One region of the Streptomyces sp. NPDC050674 genome, then DNA from elsewhere that is predicted to be linked to it. Evidence: predicted binding sites of a transcription regulator. Region 1 holds the regulator's gene; the other holds the start of a gene.
The links. The regulator HrcA, encoded in region 1, represses chaperone genes, less so after heat shock. The targets are predictions, from matches to a motif close to TTNGCACTCNGNNNNNCNGAGTGCNAA.
Positions count from the first base shown of each region.

Region 2: groES (co-chaperone GroES) is a predicted target of HrcA. The motif match lies at 11,470-11,496, and genes of this name have one in related genera.

Region 1 covers NZ_JBFAIG010000006.1:111,969-126,574, forward strand. The annotation lists gene AB0I06_RS12570 (IclR family transcriptional regulator) at 1-594, shown strand, start outside; gene AB0I06_RS12575 (MFS transporter) at 798-2,111, shown strand; gene AB0I06_RS12580 (adenosine deaminase) at 2,125-3,117, opposite strand; gene AB0I06_RS12585 (ribonuclease Z) at 3,138-4,043, opposite strand; gene AB0I06_RS12590 (histidine triad nucleotide-binding protein) at 4,050-4,403, opposite strand; gene AB0I06_RS12595 (S41 family peptidase) at 4,502-7,732, opposite strand; gene AB0I06_RS12600 (hypothetical protein) at 7,778-8,323, opposite strand; gene AB0I06_RS12605 (VOC family protein) at 8,373-8,765, opposite strand; gene AB0I06_RS12610 (16S rRNA (uracil(1498)-N(3))-methyltransferase) at 8,792-9,532, opposite strand; gene AB0I06_RS12615 (nitronate monooxygenase) at 9,529-10,602, opposite strand; gene dnaJ (molecular chaperone DnaJ) at 10,680-11,816, opposite strand; gene hrcA (heat-inducible transcriptional repressor HrcA) at 11,816-12,832, opposite strand; gene AB0I06_RS12630 (MBL fold metallo-hydrolase) at 13,003-13,734, shown strand; gene AB0I06_RS12635 (DUF3097 domain-containing protein) at 13,766-14,569, shown strand.
Region 2 covers NZ_JBFAIG010000005.1:275,038-289,643, forward strand. The annotation lists gene AB0I06_RS11540 (GuaB3 family IMP dehydrogenase-related protein) at 1-417, opposite strand, end outside; gene guaB (IMP dehydrogenase) at 523-2,025, opposite strand; gene AB0I06_RS11550 (sigma-70 family RNA polymerase sigma factor) at 2,180-2,767, opposite strand; gene AB0I06_RS11555 (response regulator transcription factor) at 3,236-3,847, opposite strand; gene AB0I06_RS11560 (WhiB family transcriptional regulator) at 4,228-4,557, shown strand; gene AB0I06_RS11565 (LysR family transcriptional regulator) at 4,623-5,519, opposite strand; gene AB0I06_RS11570 (MOSC domain-containing protein) at 5,601-6,269, shown strand; gene AB0I06_RS11575 (SDR family oxidoreductase) at 6,364-7,137, shown strand; gene AB0I06_RS11580 (ester cyclase) at 7,247-7,954, shown strand; gene AB0I06_RS11585 (hypothetical protein) at 8,091-9,146, opposite strand; gene groL (chaperonin GroEL) at 9,322-10,947, opposite strand; gene groES (co-chaperone GroES) at 11,062-11,370, opposite strand; gene AB0I06_RS11600 (polysaccharide deacetylase family protein) at 11,540-12,289, opposite strand; gene AB0I06_RS11605 (polysaccharide deacetylase family protein) at 12,286-13,224, opposite strand; gene AB0I06_RS11610 (methyltransferase domain-containing protein) at 13,343-14,503, shown strand; gene AB0I06_RS11615 (sigma-70 family RNA polymerase sigma factor) at 14,507-14,606, opposite strand, start outside.

The DNA of each region.
Region 1 (14,606 bases):
GTCACCGGCTCCCTCTACGGCATCGGCATCCACGCGCTGCTCACCGGCACGAGCTATCTCGACTCCGATCCCCGGGTCCGGGCGGTGCGGCCGTATCTCGACGAGGCGTCCGAGGCGCTCGGCGAGACCATCCACATGGGCCGCCTGGACGGCCGGGACGTGGCATACCTGGCCACGCGGGAATCGCACGAGTACCTGCGGACGATCAGCCGGGTGGGGCGGCGCCTGCCCGCCCACGTGGGCGCCCTGGGCAAGGCCCTGCTGGCCGAACGCCCCGACGCGGAGCTGCCCGAGGGTCCGTACGAGGCACTGACGCCGAACTCGCACACCAGCCGGGAGTCCCTGGCGGCCGACCTCGCGCAGGTCCGGGCCCGTGGCTGGTCCGTCGACCGCGAGGAGGGCGTGACGGGCATCGTCGGCTTCGGATTCGCCCTGCGCTACGACACCCCCGCGCTGGACGCCATCAGCTGCTCGGTGCCGGTCGCCCGGCTCACACCCGCGCACGAGGAGCGGATCGTCGCGGTGATGCGGGAGATCCGGATCAAGGCCGAGGCGACGGTTCCGACGGGGTCCGGATCGGTGCACTGGCGCTAGCGGGAACACCGGCGACGCCCGGCGGGGGGCTCTCGTTTACCCGGGCTTCACCACCCCAAACGCAACGTGCTCCAGATCACACGCCCCGGGCTCCCGTGTCCGACTATGTGCTTGATACAAATTGCTCGCGCGTTCCTGTCCGTCGACGGTCGTCGCCCAATCCCCCTTTCTCGCCGCTCCTTTCGCATGCCCTGGGAACGCCCGTGTTCGCCCCCCGCACCACTCCCTGGCCCCTCGTCGCCCTTTTCACGGCCGGGTACCTCGCTCCGTATCTGCTGCCCACCACCGTCGGCAGACTCGATGCGGACCTTCCCCTCTCCGCCACGCAGGCCGGAGCCGTCGGCAGCGCCCTGCTGCTGAGTTCGGCCGCCGCCGGATTCGCCCTGGCCTCCCGGGTCGAACGGATCGGAGCCCGCGCCCTCGCCCGGCTCGGCCTCGCCTTGGCCCTGCTCGGCTACGGCGGTGCCGCCCTGAGCACCACGATTCCCGTCGTGGTCGCCGGCGCGATGGTCGGCGGCTTCGGCTCCGGCACGGCGACCACCGTCGCCGCGACCCTCATAGCGGGTCAGAAGGACCCCCACCGGGCCTCCACGGCCGGGCTGCTGAGCGTCTCCGCCCTCGCGGGCGCCGTGTATCTGACGGTGCCGCACCTCGGCCCGGGGCACGGTCTGCCGCTGGCCGCGATCGCGCTCACGGCCCTGGCCGTGTGGCCGCTCACCGGCCGCCTCCCCGCCGGTACGCCCGCCGCCCCCGCCCGGCACGACAACGCCCGGCTGCCCCATGCCCGTTCGGGGCTGGTGCTGGCCGCCGCCATGGTGTGCTGGTCGCTCGCCCAGAACGCGCTGTGGGGCGTGAGCGGCCGGATCGGGATCGAGCAGGTGCACCTCGGCGAGGCCACCGTCGGAGTCGTCTTCGCGCTCGGGCTCGGCGCCGGCCTTGCCGGTGTCCTCGCGGCGGGTGCCCTCGGGGCCCGGCTGGGACGTGCCGTGCCCATCGGCGGCGGCACGATCCTCATCGCCGCCTGCATCGCCCTCAGCGCCTCCGCGACCGGCCTGGGCGGCTTCGCGGCCGGCGAGATCGCCTGGAACACGCTCTACCCGGTGGTGCTGTCGTATCTCATCGGACTCGCCGCCTCGCTCGACCCGCGCGGCCGCTGGGCGGTGCTGGTCGGCTCGGCGTCCTCGCTGGGCACCGCCGCCGGGCCGCTGACCGGCAGCGTGCTCTCGGCGCAGGCCGGGTTCCCGGTCATGGGCGCGGTGCTCGGCGCGGGCCTGCTCGTGATCGCCCTGCCGATGACCGCCGTCGCCCTGCACACCGGCGGACGCCCGCTGCTGCCCGGGGCCATCCGCCGCCGCGGCGGCCACCCGGCCGCCCTGGTCGCCGCCGCCACCGGCACCCCCACCGGCGTGGTCCCCGAGATCGGCGCCCCGGAACAGCCGGTGGTGGAGATCCCCGTGGAGGCCGCCGCCGTCCCCGCCCAGCGTGCCTACGGCAAGGCGGGGTCGGAGGTCTACTGAGGCCGGCCGGGGGCTATCCGAAGGTGTAGGCCTCGACCTCGGCGAGATACCGCGCCCGCAGCTCCTCGTCGTCCTCCAGGAAGGAGGCGAGGAAGGAGTTGCGGGCGAGCTCGCGCAGCCGCTCCTCGGTGAGGCCGAGGGTGGCGCGCACGGCATCGAAGTTGTCGCCGGCGTAGCCGCCGAAGTAGGCCGGGTCGTCGGAGTTGACCGTGCACATCAGGCCCGCCTCCAGCATGGCGGGCAGCGGGTGGTCGGCGAGGGTGTCGACCGTGCGCAGCCGGACGTTGGACAGCGGGCACAGGGTCAGCGGCACCCGGTCGCGCACCAGCCGCTCCACCAGCGCCGGGTCCTCCACACAGCGCAGCCCGTGGTCGACCCGCTCGACGCCGAGGACGTCCAGCGCCTCGGTGATGTACTCCGGCGGGCCCTCCTCACCGGCGTGGGCGACCCGCCGCAGACCGAGCGCCGCGGCGGCCTCGTAGACCTCGCGGAACTTCACCGGCGGGTGCCCGACCTCGGCGGAGTCGAGTCCGATGCCGGTGATCCGGTCCAGATAGGGCTTGGCGGCGTCCAGCGTGGCCAGGGCCGACTCGGCGGACTCGTCGCGCAGGAAGCACAGGATCAGCCGGGTGGAGACACCGTGGTTGGCCTCGCTGTTCCCGAGCGCGCGCCACAGCCCCTCGACGACGGCGCCGAGCTCCAGGCCGCGGCCGGTGTGGGCCTGCGGATCGAAGAAGATCTCCGCGTGCCGCACGCCCTGCGCGGCCGCCCGGGCGAGGTACTCGTTCGCCAGGTCCTCGAAGTCCCGCTCGGTGCGCAGGACGGCCATGAGCTCGTAGTACAGGTTCAGGAAGGACTGGAGGTCCTCGAAGCGGTAGGCCTCGCGCAGCTCGTCCGTGGTGGCGTACGGCAGCGTGACGCCGTTGCGCGCGGCGAGCTCGAAGGCGAGTTCCGGTTCCAGGGTGCCTTCGATGTGAAGGTGCAGTTCGGCTTTGGGGAGGGACATCAATTCATCGTACGGCCGTTTCACCGACGCTTCGGAACCGGCACCCTCAGCAGATCGCGGGCCACGGTCAGCTCGCCGTCGTACCCGGCGGCCCGGGCCTGCCGCTCGAACTCCTCCGGGTCGGTGTAGCGCTGACTGAAGTGGGTCAGCACGAGGTGCCGCACTCCGGCGTCCCGGGCCACCCGCGCGGCCTGAGCAGCCGTCAGGTGTCCGTGCTCGACGGCGAGTTCCTCGTCCTCGTCGAGGAAGGTCGACTCGATGACGAGCAGGTCGCAGCCCTCGGCGAGCGCGTACACGCCGTCGCACAGCCGGGTGTCCATGACGAAGGCGAACCGCTGCCCGCGCCGGGTCTCGCTGACGTCGTCGAGTGAGACTCCGCCGAGCTCTCCCTCGCGCTGGATGCGGCCGACGTCCGGGCCCTTGATGCCGTGCGCGGCGAGCCGCTCGGGCAGCATGCGCCGGCCGTCCGGCTCGACGATCCGGTACCCGTACGACTCCACCGGGTGCGACAGCTTCCGGGCCTCCAGCGTGTAGCCGCCGGTGCGGGCGAGGGGCCCGTCGGTGTCGATGGGCGCCTCGGTGATGCCGACGGTCTCGCGGTAGGCGGTGGCGTACCGCAGCCGGTCGAAGAAGCGCTGCCCGGAGCGGGGGTAGTGGGCGGTGATCTCGTGCGGGACCTTGTCGAGGTTGATGCGCTGGATCACTCCGGCGAGGCCGAGGGAGTGGTCACCGTGGAAGTGCGTGACGCAGATCCGGTTGAGGTCGTGCGCGGCGACCCCGGCACGCAGCATCTGGCGCTGCGTGCCCTCGCCGGGGTCGAAGAGGATGCCCTCGCCGTCCCAGCGCAGCAGGTAGCCGTTGTGGTTGCGGTGCCGGGTCGGGACCTGGCTGGCGGTGCCGAGCACCACGAGTTCACGTACGGACAAGGCGGGCTACCCGGGGGGCCATGCGAGGCCGCGGCCGCCGAGCACATGGCCGTGGACGTGCCACACCGTCTGGCCGGCGCCGCTGCCGGTGTTGAAGACCAGGCGGTAGCTGTCGAGCTGCTCCTCGTCGGCGACGGCCTGGGCCTCGCGCAGCACGTCGGCGGTGAGGGCCGGGTCGGCGGCGGCGAGGGCGGCGGCGTTCTCGTAGTGGGCCTTGGGGATGATCAGGACGTGGGTGGGGGCCTGGGGGTTGATGTCGCGGAACGCGATGGTGGTGTCCGTCCGGCGGACGATCGTCGCCGGGACGGTGCCTGCGACGATCTTGCAGAACAGGCAGTCTTCCTGGGGCTCCCCTGCCATGTCTCCTCCGTGGGTTGGGCCGGTGCGGTCCGACTGGGGCATCGTATCGTCGTCGGGTGCGGGTGCGTTGTGGCTGGTCGCGCCGTTCCCCGCGTCCCTCAGGTGGGCAGGACCGGGGGCGTTTTGGCGGGTGCTGACTCCAGCGCTTCCAGTGCCAGTCGGATGGCCTCGTCCAGTTGGGTGTCCCTCCCCGCCGCGTGGTCCTGCGGGCGTTGCAGGACCTCCACGTCCGGATCCACCCCGTGGTTCTCCACGCCCCACTCGTAGCCCTCCAGCCAGAAGGCGTACTTGGGCTGGGTGACCAGGGTGCCGTCGACCAGGCGGTAGCGGCTGTCGATGCCGATGACACCGCCCCAGGTGCGGGTGCCGACGACCGGGCCGAGCCCCAGGGCCTTGATCGCCGCGTTGACGATGTCGCCGTCGGAACCGGAGAACTCGTTGGCGACGGCCACGACGGGGCCGCGCGGGGCGTCCTCCGGGTAGCTGTAGGCGCGCATGCCGCGCGGCACCGCCCAGCCGACGATGCGGCGGGCCAGCTTCTCCACGACCAGCTGCGAGGTGTGGCCGCCGCGGTTCTCGCGGACGTCGACGACCAGGCCCTCGCGGGCGACCTCGACGCGCAGGTCCCGGTGGATCTGGGCCCAGCCGGGCGCCTGCATGTCCGGGACGTGGAGGTAGCCGAGACGGCCGCCCGACGTCTCGTGGACGTAGGCGCGACGGTCGGCTACCCAGGCGTGGTAGCGCAGGGGTTCCTCGTCCGCGACCGGGACGACGACGGCGTGCCGGGGGTCGCCGCCGCCGGACGGGGAGACGGTCAGCTCGACCGGCTTGTTCGCCGTGCCGATCAGCAGCGGGCCGGGGCCGGTCACCGGGTCGACCGGCTGTCCCGCGACCGCGACGATGGCGTCCCCGGGGCGGATCGCGACGCCGGGCGCGGCCAGCGGACTGCGGGCGTCCGGGTCGGAGGTCTCGGAGGGCAGGATGCGGTCGACGCGCCAACTGCCGTCCTCGTGGCGGGAGATGTCGGCTCCGAGCAGGCCCTGGCGGGGGCCGCCGCCGTGGCCGCCGCGCGGGATGACGTAGGCATGGGAGGTGCCGAGTTCGCCCTGCACCTCCCACAGCAGGTCGACCAGGTCGTCGTGGGTGGCGATGCGCTCGACTACCGGCCGGTAGCGGTCGAGGACGCCGTCCCAGTCGACGCCGCTCATGTCGGGCCGCCAGAAGTGGTCCCGCATGATGCGGCCGTTCTCGTCGAACATCTGACGCCACTCGGCCGCCGGGTCGACGAGCTGGCGGACGCGGCTCAGGTCGACGGTGATGTTGGTGTCGCTGTCCTCGTCGCTCGACGCGCGCCGGTCGCTGGGGACGACCTTCAGCCGTCCGTCGGTCCACAGCAGCACCCGCTTGCCGTCCCCACTGACCGCGAAGTGGTCGGCGTCGGCGGCCAGATGCTCCACCCGCTGCTGGGCGAGGTCGTAGCGCTCCAGCTCGGACTTGGGGTCGGCGTCGTCGGGCGTGGCCCGGGACGCGCCGAGCACGCCGGTGACCGGGTGGCGCAGCCACAGGACGCCGTCCTTGGCGGCGCGCAGGTTCGAGTAGCGGGCGGCCTCGACCGGGAAGGGCACGATGCGGTCGGCGAGGCCTTCGAGGTCGATGCGGGTGGTGGGAGTGCCCTCGCTGTCGGGGGTCTCGTCCCGGTCGGGCGTCTCGAAGGACCGGCCGTGCCGCTGCGGCCCGAACGGGGAGGGCGTGGTGGCCGCGAGGGTGATCAGGTGCGGCCGGGCGCCGACCACGAAGGCCAGGTCGAAGACGTGTTCGTCGTAGACCGGGTCGAAGGAGCGGGTCGACAGGAACGCGAGGTGCTTGCCGTCCATGGTGAACGCGGGCGCGTAGTCCTGGAAGCGCAGCGGGGTGGCCTCGGTGACCGACAGGTCGGTGGTGTTGGCGAGTTTCAGCTGGCACAGGGGCCGCGGGCCGGGGTGGGACCAGGCCAGCCAGGACGAGTCGGGCGAGAAGACGGGCCCCGACACATCGCCGTTCTCGCTGCGGTCGACCTCGCGCACCTCGCCCGTCTCCCGCTCCACGAGCAGCAGTCGCCCGTCGTGGCAGGCGACCGCGGCCCGGCTGCCGTCGGGTGCCATGGCGAGGTCGAGGACCCGGCCGAGCTGTCCTGCGGCGATCCTGCGCGGAGTCGCCCCGGGGGCGAGTCCGGTGGCGGGCGCGAACTCCAGGGCGTCGTCGCCCTCGGCGTCCGTCACCCACACCACCCACTCCTCGCCGTCCGCGCGGAACGTGCGCGGCAGCCGGGCCCGCACCCCGGGCGTCGCGGCCAGGGCGCGGGCCGGCCCGGAGCGGTGGGTGACCCAGTGCACACAGCCGCGTACGGCGACGGCGCTGCCGCGCGCGGTGTGGTCGGGGGACGCCGACCCGAACCACCGGGAGGCGTTCACCGGGAAGGGCTGGAGGTCGGCGCGCTGGCCGCCCAGCCGCACCTCCAGCCGCCGCGGCTCGGCGCCCTCCAGGTCGTCCAGCACCCACAGTTCACCGGCGCTGGAGTAGACGACACGGGTGCCGTCGCTCGCCGCGTGCCGGGCGTAGAAGCCTCCGAGCGGGGTGTGCCGGCGCAGGTCGGAGCCGTCGGCGAGGGAGGAGTAGAGCGCTCCGGTGCCCTCGTGGTCGGAGAGGAACCCGATCCTCCCCCGAGTTCTCGGCTCCGCTCGAACAGGGGGGACCCCCACCCCCGCCCACAGCGGGTACTCGATGTTGCCGTCGAGCTGCTCGTGCAGCCGCACGAACTGCCCGTCGCCCTCCGGGTCGATCCACAACTTGCCCGCCGTACCGCCCCGGTAGCGCTTCCACCAGGCCGCCTCGCGCCCCATCGGCGCGGACAGCAGCACCGTGTGCGGGCCGTGGGCCACGTCACCGACGGGCCCGTACGGCAGGGTGGTGGCCGGGCCGCCGTCCAGCGGGACGGCGCGCGCCCAGGTGCGGCGCAGGCTCGCCTGGCCCTCGGTGCTGATCGCCAGCACCTGGCCGTCCTCGGTCCAGCCGCGCACCTGGGTCTTGAGACTGCCCCAGTACGTCAGCCGCTTGCCGGGACCGCCGTCCACCGGGGCGATGAACACCTCGGGGGCGCCGTCCCTCGTGGAGGTCCAGGCGACCGTGGTGCCGTCGGGCGAGATGCGGGGCTGGGTCACCGGCATGTTGTCGGCGCTGACCCTCCAGGCCCGGCCGCCGCCGAGCGGAGCGAGCCAGACGTCGTCCTCGGCGGTGAAGGCGACCAGGTCACCGTGCACATGGGGGAACCGGAGGTAAGCAGGCGATGTCACCCGATCACCCTATGCAGGGACGCCGCCGCGCGGACAGGGTTCGGATCACTTGCCCTCGACGGGGCGGCAGTCCGGGTACCGCTCGCACCAGATGGTCTGGGTGACGGTCACCGTGACGGTCGGCCCGGGCTGCCCGTTCGGCGGCCCGCCGACGGGGGGCGGGCTGGTGGAGTCGCAGTCGCCGAGTCCGTCGACCTCGAACCACACCTTGCCGTCCACCTTGGCGGTGATGTCGCCGCGTACGCAGGCGCCGTCCACCGCGTGGGTGACCTTGCCGTCGACGGTGATGTCCTTGCCGTCGTCGGTCTCGCCCTCGCAGTCGACGGTCGCCACGGTCCGCTCACGCGCGGAGGGTGACGCCTTCGTGCCGCTCTGCCCGTAGGAGGCGGTGCAGGTGAGCCACCGCACGCCCGCCTTCTGCCGGTTGAGCTCCTTGGTCACGGTCTCGTCGGTGGTGTAGGCGACGGACGCGGCGCTCACACTGCCCGGCTCGCAGGCGACCGCGCCGCCCACCGCCACCACGGCGAACGTCGCAGCGACCGCCACGCGCCGCCCGCGCGGCCCCAGCAGATGACTCATCGAAGCCCCCATGAAGGGGAGCCTGCCACTGTCGGGGGCCGCGCGGTAGGGCGCAAAGGCGTCAGCCGCGCAGCAGCAGCCACTCCTGAAGCTCCACCACATTGCCCTCGGGGTCCTTGAGATGGGCCACCCGCATGCGGTCGGTCATGGGTACCGGGCCGTGCAGGATCGTGGCGCCGCGCAGGGTGATCTCCTGGCAGTACGCGTCCAGCCCGTCCACCCGCAGCACGACCAGGGAGCGGTGGCCCGCCGCCGTGTCGCCCATCTCGTCGAGCACCTCGGCCATCATCGACCGGTCCTGCAACGCGATCCCCGCGGAACCGACCGCGGGGCTGAACTTCTCGTACGGCCCGTGGGCCGCCCCCGACTGCGGTTTGAGGCCGAGGACCTCGCCGTAGAAGCGGTAACAGGCGGAGAAGTCGGTCACGAGCAGACGTACCTGTGCGAGTTCCACGGTGCCTCCAGGGGGTCGGGACGGGGTCAGGACCAACGTCCGGTGCGTGCCAGGAGCACGGCCGCGGCGGCCGTCCCGGCGGTCGATGTGCGCAGCACACTGCGCCCGAGGCGGTACGGCCTCGCCCCCGCCTCCTCGAACAGCGCCAGTTCCTCCGGCGCCACGCCCCCCTCGGGCCCGACGACCAGCACGATGTCGCCGGTGGCCGGCAGGTCGGCCGTGGCCAGCGGCGTGTCCCCGCTCTCGTGCAGCACGGCCGCGAACCGCGCCCCGGCCAGCAGGGCGGCGACCTGCTTGGTCGTGGCCGCCTCCGCCACCTCCGGGAAGCGCACCCGGCGTGACTGCTTGCCGGCCTCACGGGCGGTGGCGCGCCACTTGCCCAGCGCCTTCTGCCCGCGTTCGCCCTTCCATTGCGTGATGCAGCGCGACGCCGCCCAGGGCACGATCGCGTCGACGCCGGTCTCGGTCATCGTCTCGACGGCCAGCTCCCCCCGGTCGCCCTTGGGCAGCGCCTGGACGACGGTGAGCCGCGGCTGCTCCGGCGGCTCCTCGTGCACCGCGTCCAGTTGCAGGATCAGCCGGTCCTTGCCCTCGGTGTCGAGCACGACGCAGTCCGCCCAGCGCCCGGCCCCGTCCGTGAGGACGACGTCCTCACCGGCGCGCAGCCGCTTCACCGAGACGGCGTGCCGCCCCTCGGGCCCGTCGAGGACGTACCGTCCGCCACCGCCCGCCTCGACGCGCTCGACCACGAACACCGGCGCGGTCACAGCACGCCACCGCCCGTCAACGCGGCACGGGCGGCGGCCAGTTCACCGGCCAGCACCTCGACCAGCTGCCCGGCGGGGAGCTCCCGCGCCATCCGGTGCCCCTGGCCGGCCCACAGAGCCATGCCCTGCGCGTCACCGGCCTTGGCGGCGGCCTTGCGCAGCGGCGAGGTGAGGTGGTGGATCTCGGGGTAGGCGGCGGGCGCGTACGGGCCGTGCTCGCGCACGAACCGGTTGACGAGGCCACGTGCCGGACGGCCGGAGAACGCCCGGGTCAACTCCGTGCGCACGAACAGGGGGTTGGTCAGCGCCTGCTTGTGCAGGGGGTGCGCGCCCGACTCGTGCGTGGCGAGGAAGGCGGTGCCCAGCTGGGCCGCGCTCGCGCCCGCCGCGAGGACTCCGGCGATCTGGCCGCCGCGCATGATGCCGCCCGCGGCGATGATCGGGATGTTCACGGCCTCGCGCACCTGGGCGATCAGCGACAGCAGTCCCATGCCGGACCCGTCCGTCTCGGGGATGTCCCGGTGGGTGCCCTGGTGACCGCCGGCCTCGACGCCCTGCGCGATCACCGCGTCCGCGCCCGCGCGCTCCACGGCCCGTGCCTCGTCCGGGGTGGTCGCGGCGGCCAGCACGAAACTGCCGGCGCGGTGCAGGGTGTCGACGACCTCACGGCTCGGGACACCGAAGTGGAACGACACCACCGGCACCGGGTTGTCGCGCAGCACCACGAGCTTGGCCTCGAAGCCGTCGTCGCGTCCGCTGTCCGGATCGCCGAGCTCGGTCTCGTACCAGGTGGCCTCGCCGGCCAGCTGGTGGGCGTAGACGTCGACGGCGGCGGGGTCGGGGTACTCGGGCTGCGGCATGAAGACGTTGACGCCGAAGGGCCTGCCGGTGAGGCTCCGGATCTGCTTGATCTCCTGGTACATCCCGTCGGCGGTCTTGTACCCGGCGGCGAGGAAGCCGAGCCCGCCCGCTTCGCACACGGCGGCGGCGAGCTGCGGCACGGAGACGCCGCCCGCCATGGGGGCCTGCACGATCGGGTGGGGGAAGAGATCGGTCAGTGCGGAGGACATGACGGCATGTTGTCACGTCCTCCGCACTACTCCGAACTCGGCCTGCCGACTGGCATAGACCAGAAGCACGCCCGGTCTCAGCGCCCGTTGAAGGCGTCCTTCAACCGCGAGAACAGCCCTTGCTGACCGGGCTGGAACTGCCCCGTGGGCCGTTCCTCGCCGCGGAGCTTGGAAAGCTCGCGCAGCAGGCGTTCCTGCTCGGGGTCGAGCTTGGTCGGGGTCTGGACCTCGACGTGGACGATGAGGTCGCCGCGTCCGCCGCCGCGCAGGTGTGTGACGCCCCGGCCGTGCAGCGGGATCGACTGGCCGGACTGGGTGCCCGGGCGGATGTCGACCTCCTCCATGCCGTCCAGCGTCTCCAGCGGCACCTTGGTGCCGAGGGCCGCCGCCGTCATGGGGAGCGTGACCGTGCAGTGCAGGTCGTCGCCGCGGCGCTGGAACTGCGCGTGGGGCAGTTCATGGATCTCGACGTAGAGGTCACCGGCCGGGCCACCGCCGGGGCCGACCTCGCCCTCGCCGGCGAGCTGGATGCGGGTGCCGTTGTCCACACCGGCCGGGATCTTGACCGTGAGCGTGCGGCGGGACCGGACGCGGCCGTCGCCCGCGCACTCGGGGCACGGGGTGGGCACGACCGTGCCGAAGCCCTGGCACTGGGGGCAGGGGCGCGAGGTCATGACCTGGCCCAGGAAGGACCGGGTGACCTGCGAGACCTCACCGCGGCCGCGGCACATGTCACACGTCTGGGCGGAGGTGCCCGGGGCCGCGCCCTCGCCGTTGCAGGTGTTGCAGACGACGGCCGTGTCGACCTGGATGTCCTTGGTCGTACCGAAGGCGGCATCGTCGAGCTCGATCTCGATGCGGATCATGGCGTCCTGGCCGCGGCGGGTGCGCGAGCGCGGTCCGCGCTGCGACGCCGTGCCGAAGAACGCGTCCATGATGTCCGAGAAGTTCCCGAAGCCGCCGGCTCCGAAGCCGCCCGCGCCGGCGCCGCCGGACTGCGAGAGCGGATCGCCGCCGAGGTCGTAGACCTGCTTCTTCTGCGGGTCCGACAGCACCTCGTAAGCGGCGTTGATCTCCTTGAACCGCTCCTGGGTCTTCGGATCGGGGTTGACGTCCGGGTGCAGCTCGCGGGCGAGCCGCCGGAAGGCCTTCTTGATCTCTTCCTGCGACGCGTCGCGGCGCACGCCGAGTACGGCGTAGTAGTCCGTGGCCACTACGACTCCGCCAGGATCTGTCCGACGTACCGTGCCACTGCGCGTACCGCTCCCATCGTTCCCGGGTAGTCCATGCGGGTCGGTCCGACCACGCCGAGCTTGGCGACTGCCTCGCCGCCCGAACCGTAGCCGACCGACACGACGGACGTGGAGTTGAGTCCTTCGTGGGCGTTCTCGTGACCGATCCGTACGGTCACGCCCGGATCCTTCGCCTCGCCGAGCAGCTTGAGGAGCACGACCTGCTCCTCCAGCGCCTCCAGCACGGGCCGGATCGTGAGGGGGAAGTCATGACCGAAGCGGGTCAGATTGGCGGTGCCGCCGATCATCAGCCGCTCCTCGTTCTCCTCGACGAGCGTCTCCAGGAGTGTGGAGAGCACCGTGGAGACCGTACCCCGGTCCTCGTGCTCGAACGCCTCCGGGAGATCCTCCACCAGACTCGGCACATCCGCGAAACGGCGGTTCGCCACACGGCTGTTGAGGCGCGCGCGCAGATCCGCGAGCGAGGCCTCGCCGAAGGGCGCCGGGCAGTCCACCACCCGCTGCTCGACCCGCCCGGTGTCCGTGATCAGCACGAGCATCACCCGCGCGGGCGCCAGGGAGAGCAACTCCACGTGCCGCACGGTCGAGCGGGTCAGCGACGGGTACTGCACGACGGCGACCTGGCGGGTGAGCTGCGCGAGCAGCCGTACCGTGCGCGCCACGACGTCGTCGAGGTCGACGGCGCCCTCCAGGAAGTTCTGGATCGCGCGCCGCTCGGGCGCGGTCATCGGCTTGACGCCGGCGAGCTTGTCGACGAACAGCCGGTAGCCCTTGTCGGTGGGGATGCGCCCGGCGCTGGTGTGCGGCTGGGCGATGTACCCCTCGTCCTCCAGGGCCGCCATGTCGTTGCGCACGGTCGCCGGGGAGACGCCGAGGTTGTGCCGCTCGGTGAGGGCCTTGGAGCCGACCGGCTCCTCGGTGCCGACGTAGTCCTGGACGATGGCGCGCAGCACCTGGAGCCTGCGTTCACTGAGCATCGCGCACACCTCCAGAAGTCTTCGCCTGCTTGCCCGGCCGGTCCGGCCTGGCACTCTGCGCGTGCGAGTGCCAGCATTCCCCGGCCCAGTGTACGGCGGTGGGGTACTCCCCCGGCAAGGCTGGTCGTGCGGTGCCGTGCCCGGACGGGGCGCACCGCTAGCGTCGCCGCATGACGGTGACTTGGGAAGACCTCGGATGGGAGCGCCTGGCCGCCGGAGTGGGGCGGTGCCGGCTGCCGGTGTGGGACTGCACGGCGGGCCTGGTCGCCGGGGAGGGCGCGGCCCTTCTGATCGACGCGGGGTCGAGTCTCGCGGAGGGCGCGAAGCTGCGCGCCCAGGCGCGATCGCTCACGGGGCAGCATGTGACACATCTCGCGCTGACCCATGCGCACTTCGATCATGTCTTCGGGGCGGCGGCGTTCCCGGACGCGGAGGTGTTCGGGGCGGTGGGCGTGGACGCGGTGCTGACACGGGTGCGGGACCGGGAGGAGCTGCGCGCGGACGCGGTCCGCAACGGGCTGGCGGCGCCCACGGCGGAGGAGGCGTCGCTGCGGCTGGTCCCGCCCGGCCATCCGGTCTCCGGCGAGCGGACGCTCGACCTGGGCGGCGGCCGGCAGGTGCTGCTGGCGAACGTCGGGCCGGGGCACACCGCGCACGACCTGGCGGTGCTGGTGCCCGGTGATCCGGAGGTGGTGTTCTGCGGTGATCTGGTCGAGGAGTCCGGCGAGCCCCAGGCGGGTCCCGACGCGGTGCCGTCGCACTGGCCTGCCGCCCTCGACCGGCTGCTCGGCCTGGGCGGCGAGGACGCGGTGTACGTGCCCGGTCACGGAGCGGTGGTGGACGCGGCGTTCGTGCGGGCCCAACGGGACGCGCTGGCGGCGCGTTTCGGCGTGTCGCGGTGATCGCCGTCCGCCTTCTCCTATCGTCATTCGAATGCGCCAGTACTCCGCCGATCTGACCCCGCCGTGGAAGAAGCCGAAGCCGGTCCCCGAGGTCGCGGCGGAGCCGGGCCTGGTGGTGGAGGAGCCGGGGACGGGCTTCTGCGGGGCGGTGATCCGCTGCGAGGCGGGCACGGTGACGCTGGAGGACCGCTTCGGCAAGCACCGGGTGTTCCCGATGGAGCCGGGCGGCTTCCTGCTGGAGGGCCGGGTGGTGACCCTGGTCCGCCCCGCGCCGGGCGGTCCCGCGCGTCCCACCCGCACGGCCTCCGGTTCGGTCGCCGTCCCCGGCGCCCGCGCCCGCGTGGCCCGCGCCGGCCGCATCTACGTCGAGGGCCGCCACGACGCCGAGCTGGTCGAGAAGGTGTGGGGCGACGACCTGCGCATCGAGGGCGTGGTGGTGGAGTACCTGGAGGGCGTCGACGACCTGCCGTCGATCGTCGAGAGCTTCGCCCCCGGCCCGGACGCCCGCCTCGGCGTCCTGGTGGACCACCTGGTCCCGGGTTCGAAGGAGTGGCGCATCGCCCACGCCGTCACCAGCGACCACGCCCTGGTCGTGGGCCACCCGTACATCGACATCTGGGAGGCGGTGAAGCCGTCGTCCCTGGGCATCGGCTCCTGGCCCCGCGTCCCGCGCGGCCAGGACTGGAAGACGGGCGTGTGCAGGGCGCTGGGCTGGCCGGAGAACACGGGCGCGGCCTGGCAGCGGATCCTGTCGGGGGTCCACTCGTACAAGGACCTGGAGCCGGAGCTGCTGGGCCGGGTCGAGGAACTGATCGACTTCGTCACGGCGCCGTAGCTGCTCTCGGCTGCGGACACGGCGCCACAGCCACACC
Region 2 (14,606 bases), on a different contig from region 1:
GGAGAGCGCGGCGGCGGTGACGACGCCGGAGTCGCGCACCTCCTTGATGCGCTGCCCGATCAGCTCCTCCTTGATGGGAGCGGCGTAGATCTCCTGCAGACGGCGGGTCGCGGTCTCCGAGTCCAGCTCGGCGATCTCGTCGAGCAGCGGCTGCGGGTCCTCGTAGCGCGTCCACAGGCCTTCGAGGTTCAGCACGCCGAGGCCGCCGAGCTCGCCGATGCGGATGGCGGTGGCCGGGGACACGACCGAGTCCATGGGGGCGGCCAGGAAGGGCAGCTCGAAGCGGTAGGCGTCGATCTGCCAGGCGATCGAGACCTCCTTCGGGTCCCGCGTACGGCGGCTGGGGACGACGGCGATGTCGTCGAAGGCGTACGCCCGGCGGCCGCGCTTGCCGCGCCCGATCTCGATCTCAGTCACGTTGGTGGCCTTTCCCTGATGCGTTTCAGCGTCTTCCAGTATCGCCGACGGGCACGCCGAGGGCGGCCCCGGATGCCCCGGGGCCGCCCTCGGAAGGCCTGGCCGCTACTTACGGCTGTAGTTCGGCGCCTCGACCGTCATCTGGATGTCGTGCGGGTGGCTCTCCTTGAGGCCCGCCGAGGTGATCCGGACGAAGCGGCCCTTGGACTCCATCTCCTCGATGGTGGCCGCGCCCACGTAGCCCATGGTCTGGCGCAGACCGCCGACGAGCTGGTGCAGCACGTTGGCCAGCGGGCCCCGGTAGGGCACCTGGCCCTCGATGCCCTCGGGCACGAGCTTGTCGTCGGAGCCGACCTCGGCCTGGAAGTAGCGGTCCTTGGAGTACGACCTGGCCTGGCCGCGGGACTGCATCGCGCCGAGCGAGCCCATGCCGCGGTACGACTTGAACTGCTTGCCGTTGATGAACTGCAGCTCGCCCGGGGACTCCTCACAACCGGCGAGGAGGCTGCCCAGCATCACGGTGTCGGCGCCGGCGGCCAGGGCCTTGCCGATGTCGCCGGAGTACTGCAGGCCGCCGTCGCCGATCAGCGGGATACCGGCCGGGCGGGCCGCGAGGGACGCCTCGTAGATGGCGGTGACCTGCGGGACACCGATGCCGGCGACCACGCGGGTGGTGCAGATCGAGCCGGGGCCCACGCCCACCTTGATGCCGTCGACACCGGCGTCGATCAGCGCCTGGGCGCCGTCACGCGTGGCGACGTTGCCGCCGATCACGTCGACGCCGACGCTCGACTTGATCTTCGACATCCAGCTGAGGGCGTTGCTGTTGTGGCCGTGCGAGGTGTCGACGACCAGGAAGTCCACACCGGCGCCGGCCAGCGCCTGGGCCCGCTCCAGGGCCTCGGGGCTGGCACCCACGGCCGCGCCGACGAGCAGCCGGCCCTCGGCGTCCTTCGCCGCGTGCGGATACTGCTCGGCCTTGACGAAGTCCTTGACCGTGATGAGGCCCTTGAGGACACCCGCGTCGTCGACCAGCGGAAGCTTCTCGATCTTGTGGCGGCGCAGCAGCTCCATGGCGTCGGCGCCGGAGATGCCGACCTTGCCGGTGACCAGCGGCATCGGCGTCATGACCTCGCGCACCTGACGGGTGCGGTCGGTCTCGAAGGCCATGTCGCGGTTGGTGACGATGCCCAGCAGCTTCTTGTTGCCGTCGGTGACCGGGACGCCGCTGATGCGGAACTTGGCGCACAGCGCGTCGGCCTCGGCCAGCGTCGCGTCCGGGTGCACCGTGATCGGGTCGGTGACCATGCCGGACTCGGAGCGCTTGACCAGGTCGACCTGGTTGACCTGGTCCTCGATGGACAGGTTGCGGTGCAGGACGCCGACGCCGCCCTGGCGGGCCATCGCGATCGCCATGCGGGACTCGGTCACCTTGTCCATCGCCGCGGACAGCAGCGGGATGTTGACCCGGACGTTGCGGGAGATGCGGGACGAGGTGTCGACCGCGTTGGGGAGCACCTCGGATGCACCCGGCAGCAGCAGCACGTCGTCGTAGGTCAGCCCGAGTGTCGCGAATTTACCGGGCACTCCGTCGACGTTGGCAGTCATGACACCTTCCCCCAAATGGCCTTGATCGGTGCGGATGTCCATGCTAACGGGCAGCGGGGCTGTCTCATTCCACGGTTCCACCCGGCTCCGGGCTTCGTATGTTCGTACGGAAGCGACACACCGCCTGTTCAACGGAGGGGCAGTTCGCGCGGCGCTACTGCTCGGCCAGGGCCCTCAGCCGGCTCAGCGCCCGGTGCTGGGCCACCCGGACCGCACCGGGTGACATTCCCAACATCTGGCCGGTCTCCTCGGCCGTCAGCCCCACCGCGATCCGCAGCAGCAGCAGCTCCCGCTGGTTCTCGGGCAGGTTGGCCAGCAGTTTCTTGGCCCATTCCGCGTCGCTGCTGAGCAGGGCGCGCTCCTCCGGGCCGAGGGAGTCGTCCGGGCGCTCGGGCATCTCGTCGGAGGGGACCGCCGTCGAACCGGGGTGCCGCATCGCCGCACGCTGGAGGTCGGCGACCTTGTGGGCGGCGATGGCGAAGACGAACGCCTCGAAGGGACGCCCGGTGTCCCGGTAGCGGGGCAGTGCGAGGAGCACCGCCACGCAGACCTCCTGGGCGAGGTCCTCCACGAAGTGCCGGGCGTCGCCCGGGAGACGGGACAGACGGGTGCGGCAGTAGCGCAGGGCCAGCGGGTGGACATGGGCGAGCAGGTCGTGCGTGGCCTGCTCGTCCCCGTCGACGGCGCGGTGGACGAGCGCACCGATCGCGCCCTGGGCAGGGGCCGCCTCGTCGTCGCGCATCGGTCCATGGTGCCTTGCGGCCACCGGGTCCGCGGCACCGCGCCCGTTGTTGTGCACCGAAGCGTTATGAGCAGGTGCGCCGGCACTCATCCCCTGCGCCCTCCCCTTCCGCTCGACCGACTCGTCCCCGAGGAACTCCACACCCCCAAGGATGCGGCATCCGCGGCGAAACGAGCAGCGGGCCTTCGGCGGACCCCCGGTCCACCCGCGCCCACCTGGCGTTCCGTGCCTCACCACGACCGCTGGGGCCTGCCGTTCGGATCGTCCCGGGGACGTGGGCCCTCGCCTGCGCCGTCCGGGGCTCTCGGCCTCGCCCGGAGGGGTGCGGAGCGCCGGCGGCGCCGTCGTCGGCCACCGGCTCCGGTCCACGCGGGTGCGGCTCGCGCGGGGGCATCCAGGTGGCCCCGCTCGCCGGCCCCGGCCTGAGGCCGCGCGGCGTCGAAGCCGGGCCGATCCGAAGGACAGGCCCTAGCGCACCAGACCCCATCGGAAGCCGAGCGCCACCGCGTGGGCCCGGTCCGAGGCGCCGAGCTTCTTGAACAGGCGCCGGGCGTGCGTCTTGACGGTGTCCTCGGAGAGGAACAGCTCGCGGCCGATCTCGGCGTTGGAGCGGCCGTGGCTCATGCCTTCGAGGACCTGGATCTCACGCGCCGTGAGCGTGGGCGCGGCGCCCATCTCGGCCGAGCGCAGCCGGCGCGGGGCCAGCCGCCAGGTCGGGTCGGCCAGGGCCTGGGTCACCGTCGCGCGCAGTTCCGCGCGGGAGGCGTCCTTGTGCAGATAGCCGCGGGCACCGGCGGCGACCGCGAGGGCCACGCCGTCCAGGTCCTCGGCGACGGTGAGCATGATGATGCGCGCACCGGGGTCGGCCGACAGCAGCCGCCGGACCGTCTCGACGCCGCCCAGTCCGGGCATGCGTACGTCCATCAGAATCAGGTCCGAGCGGTCGGCCCCCCAGCGGCGGAGGACTTCCTCGCCGTTGGCCGCCGTCGTCACGCGCTCTACGCCGGGCACGGTCGCGACCGCACGACGGAGCGCCTCTCGGGCAAGCGGGGAGTCGTCGCAGACGAGGACGGATGTCATGACCGCCCTCCGCAGCTGATGCACGTCACCTTGAGCCTCCAGGCTGGTACGAAATCGTCACCTGTGCGGTCGACCGCCCCGGACACCCGTCCGAGCGCTTGTTGCTTCAACCGCCTCGCACTCTCAACGACGGTCACTCGAAAGAGTTACGGGGCCGGCTGCCCTCTTCGGCACTCTACGTGAGGGGACGGACACGGTGCAGACATGCACCGCAGACCCTCGAACTTTCATCACAACCTATGCCCCATTCAGACCCATTTCTTCCGCTTTGCCAGTGTCTGGAGCTAGATTCGCAATGAGTCATATTTTCATCTCCTTAGATCGTAGTTGTACGGTCGTAGACACCGGATCCGCCCAGAACGGCTACAAGGGGTCACGTAATGGCAGATTTCTCCCGCCTTCCCGGACCGAACGCGGACCTGTGGGACTGGCAGCTGCTGGCTGCCTGTCGCGGGGTGGACAGCTCGCTCTTCTTCCATCCGGAGGGCGAGCGCGGTGCGGCGCGAAGTGCTCGTGAGAACTCGGCCAAAGAGGTCTGCATGCGGTGCCCGGTGCGTGCCGAGTGCGCCGCCCACGCCCTGGCGGTGCGTGAGCCGTACGGCGTGTGGGGCGGACTGACCGAGGACGAGCGCGAAGAGCTCATGGGGCGGGCACGCAACCGGCTGGTGTCGGCGTCGGCATCGGGCGGGCACTCCGCCTCGAACAACTGAAGGAACGTTTCTGCTTACCGGCACGCGCACGCGTGCCGTTGGTTTTTGACGCCGGTGGGCGGCCGCTAGCGGCGGGCGGCCCGGGCCAGCTGGTCGAGCGTCGCGGCCACCGCCGGGACCTGTGCGAGGTCGGGAAGGGTGAGCGCGACGATCTCCCGCCGCACCGCCGGTTCGAGCCGCACGGTGCGCACCCCCCGGGGCCGTACCGACTCGACGGCCAGCTGGGGCAGCACGGCCACGCCCAGTCCGGCCCCCACCAGTCCGACGACGGCCGGGTAGTCGTCGGTCGCGAAGTCGATGCGCGGGGTGAAGCCGGCCGCCGCGCACACCTCGACCAGTTGTCCGCGGCAGCGCGGGCAGCCCGCGATCCACGGCTCCTCGGTGAGCTCGCCGATGGCGACGGACTCCGCGCCGGCGAGCCGGTGCCGCTCCGGCACGAGCGCGACGAGCCGGTCCGACAGCAGCGGCCGTACGACCAGGTCGTCCCATTCCTCGGCGCCCGCCGCCCCCTCGTAGCGGAAGGCGAGCGCCACGTCGCAGTCGCCCTCGCGCAGCAGACCGACGGAGGCGGGCGGCTCGGCCTCCTCCAGGGAGACACGGGTGCCGGGGTGTGCCTCGCGCAGCGCGGCGAGGGCCGTGGGCACGAGGGTGGAGCTGCCGCTGGGGAAGGAGACGAGCCGGACCCGGCCCGCGCGCAGCCCGGCGATGGCGGCGACCTCCTCCTCGGCCGCCGTGAGCCCGGCGAGGATCCCGGCGGCGTGCCGCACCAGGGCCTCACCGGCCTGGGTCAGACGCATCTCCCGTCCGGTGCGGATCAGCAGCGGTGTGCCGACGGAGGTCTCCAGGGCCTTCATCTGCTGGCTGACGGCGGGCTGGGTGCAGCCCAGCTCACGGCCCGCGGCGGAGAAGGAGCCGGTGGTCGCGACGGCGCGCAGGACACGGAGATGACGAGCTTCGATCACCCTTCGAGGATAAGTCACCCTTTGACGCCGCCGCCGATAATGCGTCGACGCTTTGGGGGCCGGTCGCCTACCGTGCGGTGCATGAGGCTTCTGTCAGTGAATCTGGGCCATGCCGTGGCCGTGCCCTACACGGACAACCCGGAGGGTGTGACCGGGATCGACAAGCGGCCGGTGGACGGGCCGGTGCGGGTGTCCGCGCCCGGGCCCAAGGGCATCGGCGGCAGCGGGCTGGCCGGGGACGCGGTGTGCAAGCTGGAGCACCACGGCGGTGACGACCAGGCGGTGTACGCCATGGCCCGCGAGGACATGGACGAGTGGGAGCGCGAGCTGGGCCGGACGCTGGCCGACGGCGCGTTCGGCGAGAACCTCACGACCCAGGGCCTGGACGTGTCCGGCGCGCTGATCGGCGAGCGCTGGCGCATCGGTCCCGAGGTGGTGCTGGAGATCACCTCCGGGCGGATACCGTGCCGTACGTTCCAGGGCCACATGGACGAGAAGGGCTGGGTGAAGCGGTTCACGCGGCGGGGCGCCCCGGGGGCGTACCTGCGGGTGATCGTGCCCGGGGAGATCCGGGCGGGCGACGCCGTCGAGATCGTGCGCCGGCCCGATCACGACGTCACCGTGGCCCTGCAGTTCCGGGCGGTGACGACCGAGCGGACGCTGCTGCCGCGTCTGCTGGCCGCGGGCGAGGCGCTGCACCCGGAGTTGCTGCGGACGGCACGGGAGTACCAGGCGAAGTACGGGTCCTGACGCCCGCTCACCACGCCCGTGTTCACCGACCCTTCACCACGGACGGCCCCACGGGGAAGCGGACCCACGCAGTCCAGGTCACTAACCTTCTGCCATGACAACGGCTCTGATTACGGGATCGACGGCAGGCATCGGGGCCGCGTTCGCGCGGCGACTGGCGGCCGACGGGCACAACCTGGTGCTGGTGGCCCGGGACACCAAGAGGCTCCGGGAACAGGCGACCGAGCTGCACGACCGGCACGGCATCGAGGCGGAGGTGCTGACGGCCGACCTGGCCGAGGACGAGGGCATCGAGGCGGTGGCCGCCCGCCTCGGTGACCGCAAGAACCCGGTCGACCTGCTGATCAACAACGCCGGGTTCGGCAACAAGGGCCGGTATCTCGACGTCTCCATGGCCGACGAGCTGCGGATGCTGAAGGTGCACTGCGAGGCGGTGCTGCGGCTGACGTCGGCGGCGACCGGGGCCATGCGCGAGCGCGGCCGCGGCGGCGTCGTCAACGTCGCGTCGGTGGCCGCCTTCGTCCCGCGGGGCACCTACGGCGCCTCCAAGGCCTGGGTCGTGCAGTTCACGCAGGGCGCGGCGCGCGACCTGGCGGGCAGCGGCGTACGGCTGATGGCGCTCTGCCCGGGGTTCGTGCGCACCGAGTTCCACGAGCGGGCCGGGATGGGCACGGACAACATCCCGGGCTGGATGTGGCTCGACGCGGACAAGCTGGTGGCGGCGGCGTTGCAGGATCTGGCGCGCGGCAAGACGCTGTCCATTCCGGACCCCCGCTACAAGGCTCTGATGGGGGCGGCGAAGCTGGTGCCGCGGGGGATGCTCGGGGCGGTGTCGTCCAGGACGGGACGCAAGTACGGGCCGCAGTAGGCGCACGCGGGCGGCCCGGCCCGCTCCTCCCCCGGCCGGGAGGCATCCGGGCCGGCCCCTTGGGACAATGGAGCTGTTCAGCCGGACCCGGGGGGCCGGAGGCGAGACCATGACCTTCGTACAGCTCATCGAATGCAGGACCAGCCGGCTCGACGAGATGAACCGGCTGATGGACCGGTGGGTCGAGCAGACCAAGGGGAAGCGGACCGCGTCGCACAGTGTGGTGGCCAAGGACCGGGCCGACGCCTCGCACATCGTGGAGATCGTGGAGTTCCCCTCGTACGAGGAGGCGATGCGCAACTCCGGGCTGCCGGAGACCGACCGGATCTTCCAGGACATGGTGGCGCTCTGCGACGAGACGCCGGTCTTCACGGACCTGGACGTGGTGCGGGACGAGCAGCTGTACGCGGCCACCGCGCGCAGGTTCTTCGAGCTGGTGGCCGGCCGGGGAGACGCGCCGCCGATGAACGACGTCTTCATCGAGGACTACCACGACCACGATCCCGCCAATGTGCAGGACACCATCGGGCTGGACGCGATGCGGCGCGAGGTGGAGGTGTGGCGGGGCGGGTTCGACTTCTCCTTCACCATCGAGGACCAGATGGCCCAGGGCGACCGGGTGTGCACCCGGTGGACCTTCCGGGGCCGCCACACCGGTGACTTCCTCGGCATCCCGCCGACCGGGCAGGACGTCACCATGACCGGCACGACCATCCACCGCTGCACACCCGACGGGAAGATCGCCGAGGGCTGGTGGCAGTACGACCGGCTGGGGCTGATGCAGCAGCTCGGGGCGCTGGAGCCCACGGAGCTGTGACCCTGCGGCGCTCCGTTCGGTCAGCCGGCCCGGCGGGCGGCGGTGCGCGCCCGCCGGGGACCGGGCGGGCGGCGTTGCGGCCGTGGAGCCGCCGGGTGAAGGGCTCGGGACGGGGAGGGGTACGGCCGCCGGCCGGCTAGTCGCCTCCGCCGCCGCCCCCTCCGTCGCCACCACCGCCGCCGTCGCCGCCGCCCCCGCCGCCGTCGCCCCCGTCCCCGCCGTCGCTGCCCCAGCCGTCGCCGCCGCCGGGTTCGTTGTCGTCGCGGTCCGTGCCGAGGTTGCTGAACCAGGGGCGCTCCCAGAGGTCGTCGCCCGTGTTCCGGCGGGAGCTCACGGCGCGGAACCTGGCCAGGCCCGTGGTGTCACCGAGGCCGAAGGACACCGCGACCGCGTGGGCCATCACGGCGTCCAGGGGGTCGGGGCTCTCGTGGTGCACGTCGGCCAGCGGCAGCAGCACCGAGCCCGGCGTGGGGCCGGACCGCCGTGAGGGGCGGGTCAGCAGCGCGACCCGCTGGTCGTCGCGCAGCAGCCACGAACTCACGGCGTTCTCGCGACGCAGGGTCCAGAGCCGGTCCGGCAGGGCGATCTCGACCTTGCTCTTGGACTTGCGCACCTTCTTGCGCAGTTCGAGCCGTGCGGTGACGTCACCGACGGCCATGACCAAGCCGTTGGCCCGGTCGGCGCTGTCGGGGCGGTAGCCGTACGGTGCCCACAGGCGCACCTTGGGGGCGCGCGGGCCCCAGACGTCCACGCGTACCGAGCGCCGGTCCACGGCGACGGTCACCTGTCCGGCGGGACCGGGCGCGTGGCGGCGCGCGATCCACAGCGGTACGCCCTCCGCCTGTGCCTGGGCGGCGAGGTCGGCCACGTGGTCCGGCCCGCCGCACCGGCGCACCGCCAGTTCGCCCAGCGCGCGGGCGAAGCCGGCAGCCTGACGGACCTTCAGAGGGGTGGTGGTGCCGGTCACGCGGGTGACCGGGACGACGCCGGGGCCCTGGGGCAGCATCCCCAGGGGGCGTTCGGTGCCCCCGCCGCCGAGCCAGTGACCCCGCAGGAACGCGTCGGCCATGGCGGCGAGGTTCAGCTCGTCCGGCGGGGTCGTCCTGCCGCCCCTGCGCAGTGCGTCCTCGGTGAGCCGCACCGTCCGCGCCAGCGGGTTGCGGGACCGCTCCCCGTAGAGCACCTGGTTCATCCCTGCCCCCTCATGATCCGGCTGCTGTGGGGGTAGACCGTCGACGGCCCCCGCCCGGTTCCCGGACCGGTGGTGGACGGCACACGGCGAAGGCCCGGCAGCCCCGTCTGGCGGGGTGCCGGGCCTTCGCTCGGGCTCGGACGAGCTGACGTCGTCAGCCCTCAGCCGTCATGCCTCAGTGGGAGTGGCCGTGGCCGTGGCCCGCGGCGGCCGGCTCCTCTTCTTCCTTCTTCTCGACGACCAGGGTCTCGGTCGTGAGGAGGAGGGAGGCGATGGAGGCGGCGTTCTCCAGGGCGGAGCGGGTGACCTTCACCGGGTCGATGACGCCGGCCTTGACCAGGTCGCCGTACTCGCCGGTGGCGGCGTTGAAGCCCTGGCCCTTGTCGAGCTCGGCGACCTTCGAGGTGATGACGTAACCCTCGAGACCGGCGTTCTCGGCGATCCAGCGCAGCGGCTCGACGGCGGCCTTGCGGACGACCGCGACACCCGTGGCCTCGTCGCCGGTCTTGCCGAGGTTGCCCTCGAGGACCTTGACGGCGTGGACCAGCGCGGAGCCACCACCGGAGACGATGCCCTCCTCGACCGCGGCGCGGGTCGCGGAGATGGCGTCCTCCAGACGGTGCTTGCGCTCCTTGAGCTCGACCTCGGTGGCGGCACCCACGCGGATGACGCACACGCCGCCGGCCAGCTTCGCGAGGCGCTCCTGGAGCTTCTCGCGGTCCCAGTCGGAGTCCGTGGTCTCGATCTCGGCCTTGATCTGGGCGACGCGGCCCTGCACGTCTTCCTTGTTGCCGGCACCGTCGACGAGGGTGGTGTCGTCCTTGGTGACGGTGACGCGGCGGGCGGAGCCGAGGACGTCCAGGCCGACCTGGTCGAGCTTGAGGCCGACCTCCTCGGAGACGACCGTGGCGCCGGTGAGGACCGCCATGTCCTGGAGCATCGCCTTGCGGCGGTCACCGAAGCCGGGGGCCTTCACGGCGACGGCGTTGAACGTGCCGCGGATCTTGTTCACGACCAGGGTCGACAGGGCCTCGCCCTCGACGTCCTCGGCGATGATCAGCAGCGGCTTGGAGGCGTTGGCCTGGATGACCTTCTCCAGCAGCGGCAGCAGGTCCGCGATGGCGGAGATCTTGCCCTGCGTGATGAGGATGTAGGGGTCGTCCAGGACGGCTTCCATGCGCTCCTGGTCCGTCACGAAGTACGGGGACAGGTAGCCCTTGTCGAAGGCCATGCCCTCGGTGAAGTCCAGCTCCAGACCGAAGGTGTTGGACTCCTCGACGGTGATGACACCGTCCTTGCCGACCTTGTCCATCGCCTCGGCGATGAGCTCGCCGACCTGGCTGTCCTGGGCGGACAGACCGGCGACGGCGGCGATGTCGGACTTCTCGTCGATCGGCCGGGCGGTCGCGAGGAGTTCCTCGGAGACCGCGGCGACGGCCGCGTCGATGCCCTTCTTCAGGGCGGCCGGGGAGGCACCCGCGGCGACGTTCTTCAGGCCCTCGCGCACGAGCGCCTGGGCGAGCACGGTCGCGGTGGTCGTACCGTCACCCGCGATGTCGTTGGTCTTGGTCGCCACCTCCTTGACCAGCTGGGCACCGAGGTTCTCGTACGGGTCCTCGACCTCGACCTCACGGGCGATGGTCACACCGTCGTTGGTGATGGTGGGAGCGCCGAACTTCTTGTCGATGACGACGTTGCGGCCCTTGGGGCCGATCGTCACCTTGACCGTGTCGGCAAGCTTGTTGACGCCGCGCTCGAGGGCGCGACGGGCGTCCTCGTCGAACTTCAGGATCTTCGCCATGGGAGCGTGAGCCCTCTTCCGGAATCAGGGGTTACGGCACTGCGCCCCGGGCGCCCGGCTCAATAGCGATCGCGGGGGCCAGGGGCGCAGTTCAAAGCAAGGTGCTGGGGTGAATTACTTCTCGACGATCGCGAGCACGTCGCGGGCCGAGAGGACGAGGTACTCCTCGCCGTTGTACTTCACCTCGGTGCCGCCGTACTTGCTGTAGAGCACGACGTCGCCGACGGAGACGTCGAGCGGAAGACGGTTGCCGTCCTCGAAGCGGCCCGGGCCCACGGCCAGGACGACGCCCTCCTGGGGCTTCTCCTTGGCGGTGTCCGGGATGACCAGGCCAGAGGCGGTGGTCTGCTCGGCGTCGAGCGGCTGGACCACAATGCGGTCCTCGAGCGGCTTGATGGCAACCTTGGAGCTGGTGGTCGTCACGATCCGACCTCCCCCTTCGGAGATCTCACGGGGTTAACTGTCTGAGGTGGCGACCAGGTCGATCCGTCGTCGCGGGTGCCGGACCTGCCCGTCGCTGTGTTGGCACTCTCCTAGGGGGAGTGCCAGAGCCGAGACTATGACTGCGATTAGCACTCGGTCAAGCGGACTGCTAATTGCCGGCCGCGCGTCGGCCGGGCGTTCCCTCCAGGTAGTCCTCCAGCCGCCCCACCCGCAGGCCCTTCCGCTCGATCTCGCGCAGCAGCCGCACGGTCCGCCGCGCCAGGGTCGGGGAGGCCGTCTCGCCCGACGGCACCGAGACGATGTCACCGGCCCGCAGCCCGGAGCGGCCCCGGGCGTACGTCAGTTCGCCCTCGGCGTTCAGGGTCGCCCGCCACAGGACGACGGTTGTGATGCCGCAGTCGGCGGCTGCGCGCAGGGTCACCCGGTCGTAGGTCCCGTAGGGCGGGCGGAAGAGGCGGGGTGTGATGCCGAAGCGGGCGCGCAGTTTGTGCTGCTGGCCGCAGATCTCGGCGCGCTGTCCGGCGTAGGGCAGGCCGCGCAGGGCGGAGTGGTCGAGGGTGTGGTTCTGGAGGGAGGCGCCGACCGCGCGCAGCCGGGCGAAGTGGCCGTAGCCGGGGCCCACGACGCTGTCGGTGAGGAACATGCTGACCGGGAGCCGCCGTGTGCGCACCAGGCCCACGAAGCGGGGGTCGCGTTCGGCGCCGTCGTCGTAGGTGAGGAAGACGACCGGGTCGCGGGTGGCGACGTGGTCCACGACGGGCGGCAGCGGGTGTGTGCCGCCCGCCGCGCGGGCCGGGTCCTGGGCCCGGCCGTCGGCGGTGCCGTGCCGCTCCCCGGCCGCCCCGGCGCAGCCGGCCAGCAGGGCCGCGCACAGCACGGCGGCGGCCTGGCGCCTCACAGGTAGTCCTCCAGCCGCCCGACCGCGTACCCCTGGGCCGTGACGTTGTTCAGGAAGCGGCGGACCATGTCGGCCATCGTTCCCTTCCACTGGTCGCGGCCCCGGAAGTGCGTGAGGACGATGTCGCCCGGGCGCAGCTTGCGGTCCGCCTCGCGGTACTCCCAGTGGTCGGCGAAGACCTCCTCGTTCCACAGCGGGGCGTACACGATGCCGCAGGTCTTGGCGGCGCGCAGGGTCGCCCGGTCGTAGCTGCCGTAGGGCGGGCGGAAGAGGACCGGGCGGGTGCCGAACCGCCGCTCCAGGTAGCGCTGCATGCCGCAGATCTCGCGCTTCTGCGCCTGGTACGACATGCCCCGCAGGTTGGGGTGGTAGAGCGTGTGGTTGTTCAGGACCACGCCCCGGGACTGCATCTTCCGGAAGTAGCGGGTGTCGTCCTTGACCAGGTAGCCGCTGAGGAAGGCGGTGTACGGGACGTCCAGCTCGCTCATCATCCGCAGGAACGCGGGGTCCTTCTCGGCGCCGTCGTCGATGGTGAGGAAGACGACCTTGTCCCGGGTGGGGATCCGGGTGAAGACGGGTGGGAGGCCCAGCTCCCGGTGGTCCTCCACCTCGAAGCCCTTGCGGGTCCTGATCCTCGGCTTGTGCGCGGGGGGCGGCGGGGCGGAAAGGGGCACCTTGCGCAGGCCGAAGCGGCGCGCGGCGGCGACGCGGGCGGCGTGCGCGGCGCGCAGCTTGGTGGCGTAGGAGTCCAGTGCGCGGGCCGGGGGCGCGTCGAGGGGCTGCTGGCCACCGGCCGGGGTGACCCGATCGCTGTCGTCGCCCATCGCGCAGCCGGAGGCGATGGCGGCGAGGACGAGCACGGCGAGGACGATCCGGGCACCGGCGGGCACCCGCCCCACTGCCCGGCTTTTGTCATTTTGTACGACTGCTCGCATGATGCCGGATCCTCGCAGCCCCCTCGGGCCGGTCCGGCCCGACACCGCGGCCGGGGCCCCACCGTCCACCGACTGGCCCACACTCCTGCCGCCCGCCGGCGTGGCCGACAATGATCCGGTGAACGACCTCGCCCCCCTCCTCACCCCCGAAGGCCGCGCCCTCCTCGACGAGGTGCGGGACACCGACCCGGCGCGGGAGCTGGCCGTCGCGACCCGGCTGCGCCGCGAGCACCCCGCCGAGCTGGTGTCGGCGGCGCTGGGGCAGGCGCGGCTGCGGCAGCGGGCGGCGGTGAAGTTCGGGGCCGAGGACGCGGGCCGGATGTTCTTCACGCCGAACGGGGTCGAGCAGTCGACCCGGGCGAGTGTGGCGGTGTACCGGGCCCGGCGCATGGCCGAGCTGGGCATCACCTCGGTCGCCGACCTGTGCTGCGGCATCGGCGGCGACGCGATCGCGCTGGCCCGCGCCGGGATCCGGGTCCTGGCCGTGGACCGCGACCCGCAGACCGCCGCGGCTGCCCGGGCCAATGCCGACGCGCTGGGGCTGGCGGACCTCGTCGAGGTGCGCGAGGCGGACGTCACGGACGTGGACACGGCCGGTTTCGACGCCGTGTTCGTCGACCCCGCCCGGCGCGGCGGCCGGGGCCGGATCTTCGACCCCGAGGCCTATTCACCGCCGCTGTCCTGGGCGGTCTCCGCCGCCCGCACGGCCCCGCACGCCGCGTTGAAGATCGCCCCCGGCATCCCGCACGAGGCGGTCCCCGAGGACGCGGAGGCCGAGTGGATCTCCGACGGCGGGGACGTCAAGGAGGCGGTGCTGTGGTTCGGCACCGCGCCCGGGGCGGTCCGGGCCACCCTCCTGCCGGGCCCGCGGACCCTGCTCTCACGCGGCCTGCCCGACCCGGACGTCCGCCCGCCGGGCCGCTACCTCTACGAGCCCGACGGCGCGGTGATCCGGGCCCATCTGGTCGCCGAGGTGGCCGACCGGGTCGGCGGCGGGCTGCTCGACGCGACCATCGCGTACGTCACCGCCGACGCCCTGCACCCGACGCCGTACGCCACGGCCTACGAGATCACCGACCATCTGCCCTTCAACCTCAAGAAGCTGAAGGCGCTGCTGCGGGAGCGGGGGGTCGGCACGCTGACCGTGAAGAAGCGGGGCTCGGCGGTGGAGCCGGAGGAGCTCCGCAAGAAGGTCAAGCCGCAGGGCCCGCACGCCGCCACGGTATTCCTGACCCGGGTCGCGGGGGCGCCGGCGATGCTCATCGGGCATCCCGCCTGACCCTCACGGCCGGTGCGCGGCCCGGCCCAGCAGCAGCGCCCGCTCCCGCTCGTTGCGGGTCAGGGAGGCCGCCCGTGCGAACTCGGCCCGGGCCTCCCGGGCA